3 regions of the Pseudoalteromonas sp. PAB 2.2 genome follow, and region 1 is predicted to be linked to each of the others. Evidence: predicted binding sites of a transcription regulator. Region 1 holds the regulator's gene; each other region holds the start of a gene.
What was found. The regulator sigma-54, encoded in region 1, starts transcription at its own class of promoters, with help from an activator protein. The targets are predictions, from matches to a motif close to GTTGGCACGNNNNTNGNNT.

Region 1 (3,286 bases):
AACACATTCGTGACAGCCAAGGTATGGCATTGTCAGGGGGTGAACGCCGTCGTGTTGAAATAGCACGCGCACTGGCCGCTGACCCTAAATTTATTTTGCTCGATGAGCCTTTTGCTGGTGTTGATCCTATTTCAGTGTTAGATATAAAGAAAATTATTGAGCACTTAAAAAATCGTGGTATTGGTGTATTAATTACTGACCACAATGTGAGAGAAACCCTTGATGTTTGTGAAAAAGCCTACATTGTTTCTCATGGGGAGCTAATTGCATCAGGTACACCTGAACATGTGTTAGCCGACCAAACTGTACGCGATGTGTATCTAGGCGAGCAATTCAGGCTTTAAATACGCCACCGACTAGAGCATCTGCTAGACTTATAACAATGACAATAAATCAAATAAATAGTTAACGGCATCGTGCTATTGTTTGATAAGACTAAAAAGGATTGTTAGGGATACATGAGGCAATCATTACAGCTGCGCATGGGCCAGCAACTTACAATGACTCCACAACTGCAACAGGCTATCCGTTTGTTGCAGCTCAGTACATTGGATCTCCAGCAAGAAATTCAAGAAGCGTTAGACTCTAACCCTTTGCTTGAAGTTGAAGAAGCAGATTATGCAGAAGAGAGTATTGGCAAGAACGAGCAGAAAGCCGAATCTGACGATACCCAACTAAGCGCGTCGGCTGACGAAGCTGCAAGCGAGTACGAGCAAGAAAGCAGTGATGCCCTCAACAAAGACACCGTAAGTGACGACTTAGCAATGGATGTTACGTGGGATGAGTACATGAGTGCTGCCCCATCAAGTTCCTCAGGTCCAATGCCTGAAGATGAATCAATTTACCAAGGCGCATCAACCGAAACTCTCCACGAATACCTAATGTGGCAGTTACAACTGACTCCATTCAGCCCAACAGACGAAGCGATTGCCGTTGCGATTGTTGAGGCAATTGATGATTCGGGTATTTTAACCGTAAGCTGCGAAGACATTGTTGAAAGCTTCAATCAAAATAACGATGAAGAAGAAATCGAACTTGATGAAGTCGAAGCTGTCTTAAAAAGAATCCAATTATTCGATCCTGTCGGTATTGGCGCCCGTAGTTTACAAGAATGTTTGTGTATTCAATTACGCCAATTCGATGCTGACACCCCCTATTTAGCTGAAACTAAAATGGTGTTATCAGAACATATTGAATTATTAGCGAGTCGTGACTATCGCACTTTGATGAAAAAGACTAAGCTTAAAGAAAGTGAGCTGAAAGAAGTCATGACATTGATCCACAGCTTAAATCCAAAGCCTGCGGATACCATTGTTAGAGAAGAGTCTGAATACGTGATACCCGATGTATCCGTAAAAAAAATAAAAGGCCGTTGGGTAGTTGAACTAAACCCAGACTGCATGCCGAAAATCAGAGTGAATAGCCACTATGCGGCGATGTCACGTTCTGTAAAATCAAGCAGTGATAGCCAATTTATTCGCTCTCATTTACAAGAAGCAAAATGGTTTATTAAAAGCTTAGAAAGCCGTAATGACACGTTATTAAAAGTGACTAACTGTATTGTTCAACAACAACAGGCTTTCTTTGAACATGGTCCTGAGGCCATGAAACCCATGGTATTAAATGATGTCGCAGAAATGGTCGAAATGCATGAATCAACAATTTCGCGAGTAACAACACAAAAATACATGCATACCCCGCGGGGAATTTTTGAGTTGAAATATTTCTTCTCCAGCCATGTAAGCACTGAAAATGGGGGTGAGTGTTCATCTACGGCAATTCGCGCTTTAATCAAAAAGCTAATCGCCGCAGAAAACACAGCTAAACCATTGAGTGATAGCAAAATTGCAGATATATTGGCTGAGCAAGGAATTAAAGTAGCTAGACGGACAATAGCAAAATATCGAGAGTCTCTAGCAATACCTCCGTCGAATCAGCGTAAGAGTCTGATTTAGACGTTTTACATAGAAGGAAAATGCTTATGCAACTAAATTTAACTGGTCGTCATGTAGAAATCACAGATTCATTAAGAGACTATGTAAACACCAAGTTTGCGAAACTAGAAAGGCATTTTGACCACATTAATAATGTTCATGTCATTCTAGATGTAGAAAAACTAAGCCAAAAAGCAGAAGCAACTTTACATGTAAACGGAGGCGAGTTATTTGCCTCTACTGAACACCAAGATATGTATGCAGCCATCGACTCGTTAATCGATAAACTTGATCGTCAAGTAATTAAACACAAAGAGAAATTAGCTCGACACTAAATTATGAAACTTAGTTCACTTACTAACCAGGACTGCAGCAAAGCTGCGGTCCTTTTTAATAGCAAAAAAAGAATTCTCGAATTTATCAGCGAACTGGCTCATGAGCAGCTCCCTCATTTATCTCAGCAAGATATACTCAATGCCCTATTGAACAGAGAAAAATTGGGCAGCACGGGTATTGGCCGAGGTATTGCGATTCCACATGGTCGTATGAGCGGTGCAGATCAGCCACACGCATTTGTAATTGTGAGTGAGTCACCTATAAATTTTGATGCAATTGATAATCGTCCAGTGGATATTTTTGTCGCACTCATCGTACCAGATGGTGACTGTCAGCTTCATCTAAAGACCTTATCAACAATTGCTGATAGACTTAAAGACAAAGAATTTTGTAAACAGCTACGCAGTGCTAAAACAGATAGTGATCTGTTTAAAGTCATTGCATCAGAGGCATAAATGGAATTAATTATTATCAGCGGTCGCTCTGGTTCAGGTAAATCAGTCGCTTTACGAGTACTTGAAGACTTAGGCTATTACTGCGTTGATAATATTCCTGTAAACCTGCTTCCTTCGTTAGTACGCAGTGTGTCAGATAATTACGACAAAATTGCTGTAAGTATCGATGTGCGTAACCTGCCGAAAGAACAGCAAGAATTTAACGATATTCTTGAGTATTTACCGGGCTTTGCAAAACCTACGTTGTTTTATTTAGATAGTGATGATCAAACACTGATCAAACGATTCTCTGAAACACGCCGCTTACACCCATTATCGATTGACTCGCTGCCGCTTGATTTAGCGATTAAACAAGAAAAAGTATTACTGGATGTTTTGATCACCCGTGCCGATTTTATGATTGATACGACCGATCTCAGCGTGCATCAGCTTGCCGAATCTATTCGCGAAAAAATACTGGGTAAAAAAGACAAAAAGCTCATTATTACTTTTATGTCGTTTGGCTTTAAGCACGGTATTCCAAAAGAAGCTGATTACGTATTTGATGCTCGCTTTTTACCG
Region 2 (3,286 bases), on a different contig from region 1:
GAGTTGACTGAACACAATTGCCTAATCGCGATGAGAAAACGTTGGCGTTTTAACATTGATGAACACATCAAAGAAGTCCGTATAAATGGCAATTGGCGCAGCAATCACCCTCAAGCCATTTTAAGTGCAGCTATTGCTGGCATCGGAATCGCACATTTGGCACACGACATTGTTGAGCCCTATATTGCAAAAGGGCAACTTGTAACAGTGCTGGATGACTTTCAAGTCAGCGACAACGCCTCTTGGTTGGTGTATCCGCGCAAAGATCTCTTGCCTTACCGCGTACGTTTACTAATTGAGCACCTTACCAATGAATTCGCTGAATAAAATTCACACTTTCAGAAATAAGGCAAGCGGGTTAGAATCAATCAAATAATAATAAAAAGTCACTATTATGAACGAATTTTATCAACTCTCAGCAACCAACTTACAAGGCCAAACGGTTCACTTTTCTGATTTCGAAAATAAAGTCGTTTTAGTCGTCAATACAGCGAGCAAGTGTGGTTTTACACCACAATACGAAGGCCTGCAAAAATTGCACGAAAAATACCATGATCAAGGCCTCATTATTATCGGCTTTCCGTGTAATCAGTTTGGTAAACAAGAGCCCGGTGACGCAAAAGAAATTAAGGAAGGCTGCCTCATCAACTATGGCGTGAGTTTCTTAATGATGAGTAAGGTGGATGTCAATGGTGAACATGCTCACCCTGTCTTTAGGCACCTAAAATCAGAACTACCGGGCTTTATCACCCGTAAAATAAAGTGGAACTTTACAAAGTTTCTGATTGGTAGGGATGGTAAAGCAATTAAACGATTCTCGCCCCTCACTAAACCAGAACACATCGAGTCTGCAATTATTACGGCACTGAGCAAATAAACCTCGAATCAAAAAGCAATAAAGAGGCAATAGCCTCTTTATCTAAATTTATGCTTAGTCGTTCATGTACTCATCAAAGTCGTCTTCGCCTAAGTTTCTGCGCAAGCGTTTTTGCTCAAGATAGTCTTCCAACTTCTTCTTAACGCGTTGCTTTTTCTTGTCGTGTTGATTACGCCCGACCATTTCGTACTCGTCTTCAACAAAATCGTCATCTAGCGCATCATAACTAAATGTCTTACCCACAACCCACTCCATAAAGTGTTTGAGACCAATTCAGGAGATTAAAATTTGCTCTGTGAATTGGCAAAGATTAAAAAGCTCAGTGGTTATTTAGTATGTAAAAAACCACCAAAATAAAGCCACACCGCCATGCTAAAGTGGCGATATGTCAATATTGTGAATAAATAGCGCTAAATTTGATTTCTGAAAAGTGAGAGTTTTTTATCGTTTCGATAAAACACATTTATCCACGTATGTTTTTTAGTTAATTTGACTAAAAAATGGTTAAAAAACCAAACAGATTTCATTTTAAAAAACCACAAAAACAACATAACTCAATGAAAATAAACACAATAAAAACCTTGGCATTAAGTTTGATTATTTATTTTCGTCATTTCAAACAGGAAAGAAAAAAATGAAAAAGTTATTGTTAGTAAGTTCTTTATTTATCGCAACCAGCGCTATGGCTCATAACGATAATGATACGCATATTTCATTCAGTGGTGAGCAATGTGATGTTGAGTTCAAGAACGATGTTCGCATCACGCCAAACGAATTAGAAGTGTTCACTGCTGATAACCGCACAATGAAAATCATTGATCAAAATAACTTATACATTGATGGCGAAAACATCTCGCTGAATGCATCTCAACAACAAGCTATTGCAAATTACTCAGATAGCTTACGTAGCCAACTACCCGAAGTGGCAAACATTGCTCTAGAGGGTGTGAAAATTGCCGGTGTTGCAATTGAAGAAGTGGCAAACGCATTCAACATTAGTGGCTTTGATGACATCTCGGAATTAATGGATGAGATTAGTGTAGAAGTGCAAAATACCTTTTACCAACAAGGTGCATTCACCATGGGTCAGCAAAGTTTTGAAAAGTTTGGTCAAAATTTTGATGAACAATTCGACCAACAAATTGAGTCTGCAGTTGAATCGGCAATGATGCAATCAATGGGCAGTATTTTAGTTGCGCTAGGCTCTGAGCTTCTTGGCTCGGGTGGTGACATGGACACGTTTGAACAGCGCATGGAAAACATGGGTGAACAAATCGAAGCGCGTGTAGAAACACAAGCAGCGCAACTTGAAAAACGTGCCGACGCATTGTGTGGCAGCTTTGCCGATATTGCTCACAAAGAGCAACAGCTCGTTGCTTTAGTGCCACAACTCAAAGAATACCAACTGTTCACGTTCAAACAGAACACCCTGTAATGCATTAACATCCCTGAACCAATCTACTTGGTCTTATGGCGCAGAGCTTGCTCTGCGCTTTTTTTATTTTTTTGCAAGTACGGTTAGTTGTGACAACGTTTTGACTGCGTCTTCCAAACGCTCTGACCAAGGCAAACCATAGCTTAATCGAAAACAGCTGCGGTATTTTTTCCCCGCCGAAAAAATAAGCCCAGGAGTAATACTAATCCCCGCATCTAATGCTAAATGGAATAGTTTAACGGCATCATATTGACTCCCTAAGTCCACCCAAATAACACACCCTCCCTGCGGGTTACTAATACGTGCACAACTTGGCATATATTGCTGCAGGCACCAAATCATTCGCTCTTTGTTGGCACTTAGTCGCTGGCGTAATAAACGAATATTTCTGTCGTATTCACCACTGGCAATAAATTCATACAAGGTCCATTGATTGATCAATGGCGCTGAGCAGCTCAAGGCTCGTTTAAAACGTCTGGCTTGTTCAGCAAACTGGCCCGCAATAATCCAACCAATCCGATAACTCGGTGCAGCCGTTTTTGAAAATGAGGCGCAGGTGATCACCAATCCTTTTTTAGAGTAAGCCTGCGCTGGTGTAGCACGTTTTGCGGTGTAATGTAGGTCACCGTATACATCATCCTCTATCAGCACAACATCACGAGCCTCGAGTAAAGCGACCAGCTGTTCACGCTTACTATCAGGCATAAAACTCCCCACGGGGTTATTCAATGAGGTAGAGAACACGCATGCTCTTATATCATGCTCATCTAGCGCCTGCTGTAAGTCATCTAACCAAATGCCTTCATCTGGGCATAGTGGGATTTCCAGCGCTTTCAATCCTAAACTTTCAATTAACTCAATGATGCCAAAGTAACAAGGTGATTCAATCGCAATCACATCACCAGGTTTTGCCACGCATTTTAGTGCAATGGCAAGCGCTTCTTGTGCCCCATTGGTGATCACCAATTCATCGC
Region 3 (3,286 bases), on a different contig from region 1:
ATAGCAATTAGAGATGGAGTTACGTTCTTCATGACTTTTTCCTTAGTTTTTAAATTAAGTCATAGTGAAATACGGGCGAAGAATTTAATTGGATGCAATAATTTGAAAATTTTTTAACAAAAATGCAAAAAGCCGTGCAATGCACGGCTTTTAGATTTAAAGAATAACCAATTCGGTGGTGTATAAGACCTCGGTCGGGGAGCCATTTGGCGATCCTCCCAAGGGTTCTAAGCTAACAGCCAGGAGTGCAATGTCATTTGCATTAAATTGGGCATTTTTAGGTAGCTCAATTCGGCCTGACTTGGGCAGTAGACCTAAGGATATGGGCGCTTCTTGCCCTTTTAAAATCATCCATAACTCATAATCTTTGTCTGTGCGTGGTATAAGTGCTGTCGATGCTTTAATTGCAAGGCTGTCGTCTTGGACATCAATAAACCAAAGTGCAGATTCGGCTTGATTCTTAAAAAGTGCAATTTGTTGCGCTTGCGATGTAACCGACTCATGAGGCTGCCAAATAATAAGCGCAAGGACAATACTCGCAGCGGTGGCAATAAGCGACCATGCTTGTAGTATCGTTGAGCGTGGCTTTTTGGTTTTTAATTGCAAAGGCACAACGTTGGGGTCGATACGACTGGCAATTTTTTCCCATACGGCTTCATCGGGTGGCACAGACTCAATTGAACTTGCTAAGTTATTGAGATGTTGCTCCCACATCCATGTTGCTTCTCTTGCACGGGTAGAGGTTAACATTAAACGAGCAAAACGGTCGCGAGCGGGGCCTCTTAATGTCCCAAGAACATACTCGGCTGCTAACATATCAATAAGTGTTTGGTTTTCATAATTCATAACGTTAGGCACCTTTGTAGTTGTTGTAACCCACGTCTGATCCAGCTTTTAACTGTGCCAAGAGGGGATGCAATGTGATCAACAAGCTCGTGATGAGTCAACCCTTTATAATAAGCCAAGTGAATTACTTGTCTTTGCTGTGGATCAAGTTGTTCGATACAGTCGACCAACTTTGAATCATCTTCGTAAGCAACTTGAATAGACGTTAAATCTTCTTGTTCTTGCTCATCAGTTAAGCTCTGTTCTTTACGCACTTTGTGGTGGCGTAATAAATCGAGGCAACGGTATCTGACTATGCTTATCATCCATGACATAACTGCCCCTTTTGATACTTGATAGTCACTGGCATTGTGCCAAATTTTTACAAAGGCATCTTGCAATACTTCTTCAGCCTGAGCCCGATTACCCAGCATTTTTAAGCTAATGGCAAATAACTTAGCGCTAGTTGATTTGTACAAACTTGCGAAGGCATTTTTGTCACCTTTCGCTGTTGCACTCAGTAACGCTAATAGTTGATCGTTGTCCATAAAGTTCCTGTTTTTCTTGTTGTATAGAAGTAACGGTTTACTCACCGGTTTAGATGCACGAAACATTATTTTTAGAAAAAAGGATGTGAAATCAATGTTAACCCACCTCTTTTCTATTAATTAGGTTAGCAGGGATGTGCTTATTGGCAAATTTATAGATTTCAAGTTATTCATAACGTGTAAGTTATTCATATGTTATTGAAAAAATGTCCTAAACTTATTTATATATAAATAGTAAATCTGCTAAGTTATTGATTTAAGGTATATCAAAAGGCGTGGTGTACTTTAAACTCTGGAGTGAAACTTGCTATGTATAAATAATTACAATAACAAGGAGTGATTATGTGGGCAGCATCAACCTATTTAGTTTTAGCCGTAGCGTTTATTATTGCTGCGTTGCGTGTAGATACGGTGTACTTTGCGCTATTTTTTTATTGGACAGCGCTTTCATTATTATTAGTGAGCGCGGCTTATTTTTTTGATATCGCGCGAATATTCCGTAAACGTGAAAATGGCATTATTCCCATGTATATACGGTGGGCGTTTATTCCATTTTTACTTGGCGCACAACTTTATAACGCGTGGTCTAGAAAACACGATAAAGTGCCGCCACTTCAACAAATAAACGAGCATTTGTTTTTGGCTTGTCGATTATTTCCATCTGACATAGACAGTATGAAAGAAATGGGGATCACAGCCGTTTTAGATGTAACCTGTGAGTTTGATGGCTTAGAATGGTCGTCTACTCAAGAAAATATCCGTTATCTAAATATTCCAGTACTTGATCACAGCGTGCCAACCCGCGCACAATTAAATCAAGCCATTAATTGGATACATCATCAGATTAAAGAAGACAGACGCGTTGTAGTGCATTGTGCATTAGGACGTGGTCGTTCCGTATTTGTCATGGCTGCTTATTTATTGAGTCAAAACAAAGATGCAGATGTGCACACGATACTTGAGCAAATTAAAGAAACACGTGAGACTGCAAATCTTAATAAACGTCAATTACGTCATTTAATAAGACGTCATAAAGCCGGTGATTTATTAATTAAAAATAAAGCTGTACTTATTGCTAACCCTGTATCGGGCACGAAATTATGGGAATCTAAAAATAAACAAATTACCGCCCGTTTATCACAGTACTACGATTTAACAGTACACACGACAACGGCCGAAATTAGTGGCATTGATTTAGCAAAAGAGGCCATTAAATCACAGCCCGATGTAATCATTGCATGTGGGGGAGATGGCACTGTGACAGAGGTTGCAAGTGTGTTAGTTGATACCACCTGTAAATTAGGGATCATTCCATTAGGTACAGCAAATGCGTTAGCGCATGTTTTAATGGGCATTCGGTCAAAAATAATTCCTGTCGAACAAGCCTGTGAGCTCATTATTGAAGGGCAGGCGAGTCGTATTGATACCGCACTGTGTAATGGCGAACGTATGCTATTGCTTGTAGGGATAGGTTTTGAGCAAAAGATGATAGAAAAAGCGCATCGTGATGCAAAAAATGAATCGGGGCAATTGGCCTATTTACAAGGTTTTTGGCACGCGCTCGGCGAGCATGAAGCTCAAGATTACACCGTAAAACTTGATAACAATGAACCGCAGTCAATTCATACCACAAGCCTGATTATCGCCAACGCAGCACCATTCACCACCTTGTTAGCGCAATCAGCAGGGCAGCCCGACCATAAAGATGGGTTACTAGATGTTAATTGGCTTACCCCAAGTGCAGACTCGAAAGCCAGTACCTTGAGTATTGCTGAGTTGGTTTTTTCGAGCATTACTCAGACAAGTTTTGCAATTAACAGCCATCACACAAATGCTATGCGTGTCTGTGTTACGGCAGAAAATGAATTAAGCTATGTAATTGATGGCGAGGTGAAAACAGCTGATGAAATCGT

Region 2: BWD47_RS17725 (YggN family protein) is a predicted target of sigma-54. The motif match lies at 1,458-1,476, and genes of this name have one in related genera.
Region 3: BWD47_RS02955 (diacylglycerol kinase family protein) is a predicted target of sigma-54. The motif match lies at 1,516-1,534, and genes of this name have one in related genera.

The regions. Positions count from the first base shown of each region.
Region 1 covers NZ_LYPI01000019.1:98,479-101,764, reverse strand. Annotated here, with positions in the region: gene lptB (LPS export ABC transporter ATP-binding protein) at 1-344, shown strand, start outside; gene BWD47_RS16840 (RNA polymerase factor sigma-54) at 459-1,955, shown strand; gene hpf (ribosome hibernation promoting factor) at 1,982-2,269, shown strand; gene ptsN (PTS IIA-like nitrogen regulatory protein PtsN) at 2,273-2,725, shown strand; gene rapZ (RNase adapter RapZ) at 2,726-3,286, shown strand, end outside.
Region 2 covers NZ_LYPI01000021.1:67,964-71,249, forward strand. Annotated here, with positions in the region: gene BWD47_RS17710 (LysR family transcriptional regulator) at 1-327, shown strand, start outside; gene BWD47_RS17715 (glutathione peroxidase) at 395-877, shown strand; gene BWD47_RS17720 (PA3496 family putative envelope integrity protein) at 932-1,120, opposite strand; gene BWD47_RS17725 (YggN family protein) at 1,512-2,312, shown strand; gene BWD47_RS17730 (PLP-dependent aminotransferase family protein) at 2,376-3,286, opposite strand, start outside.
Region 3 covers NZ_LYPI01000007.1:568,260-571,545, forward strand. Annotated here, with positions in the region: gene BWD47_RS02940 (DUF4331 domain-containing protein) at 1-32, opposite strand, end outside; gene BWD47_RS02945 (anti-sigma factor domain-containing protein) at 157-846, opposite strand; gene BWD47_RS02950 (sigma-70 family RNA polymerase sigma factor) at 843-1,373, opposite strand; gene BWD47_RS02955 (diacylglycerol kinase family protein) at 1,716-3,286, shown strand, end outside.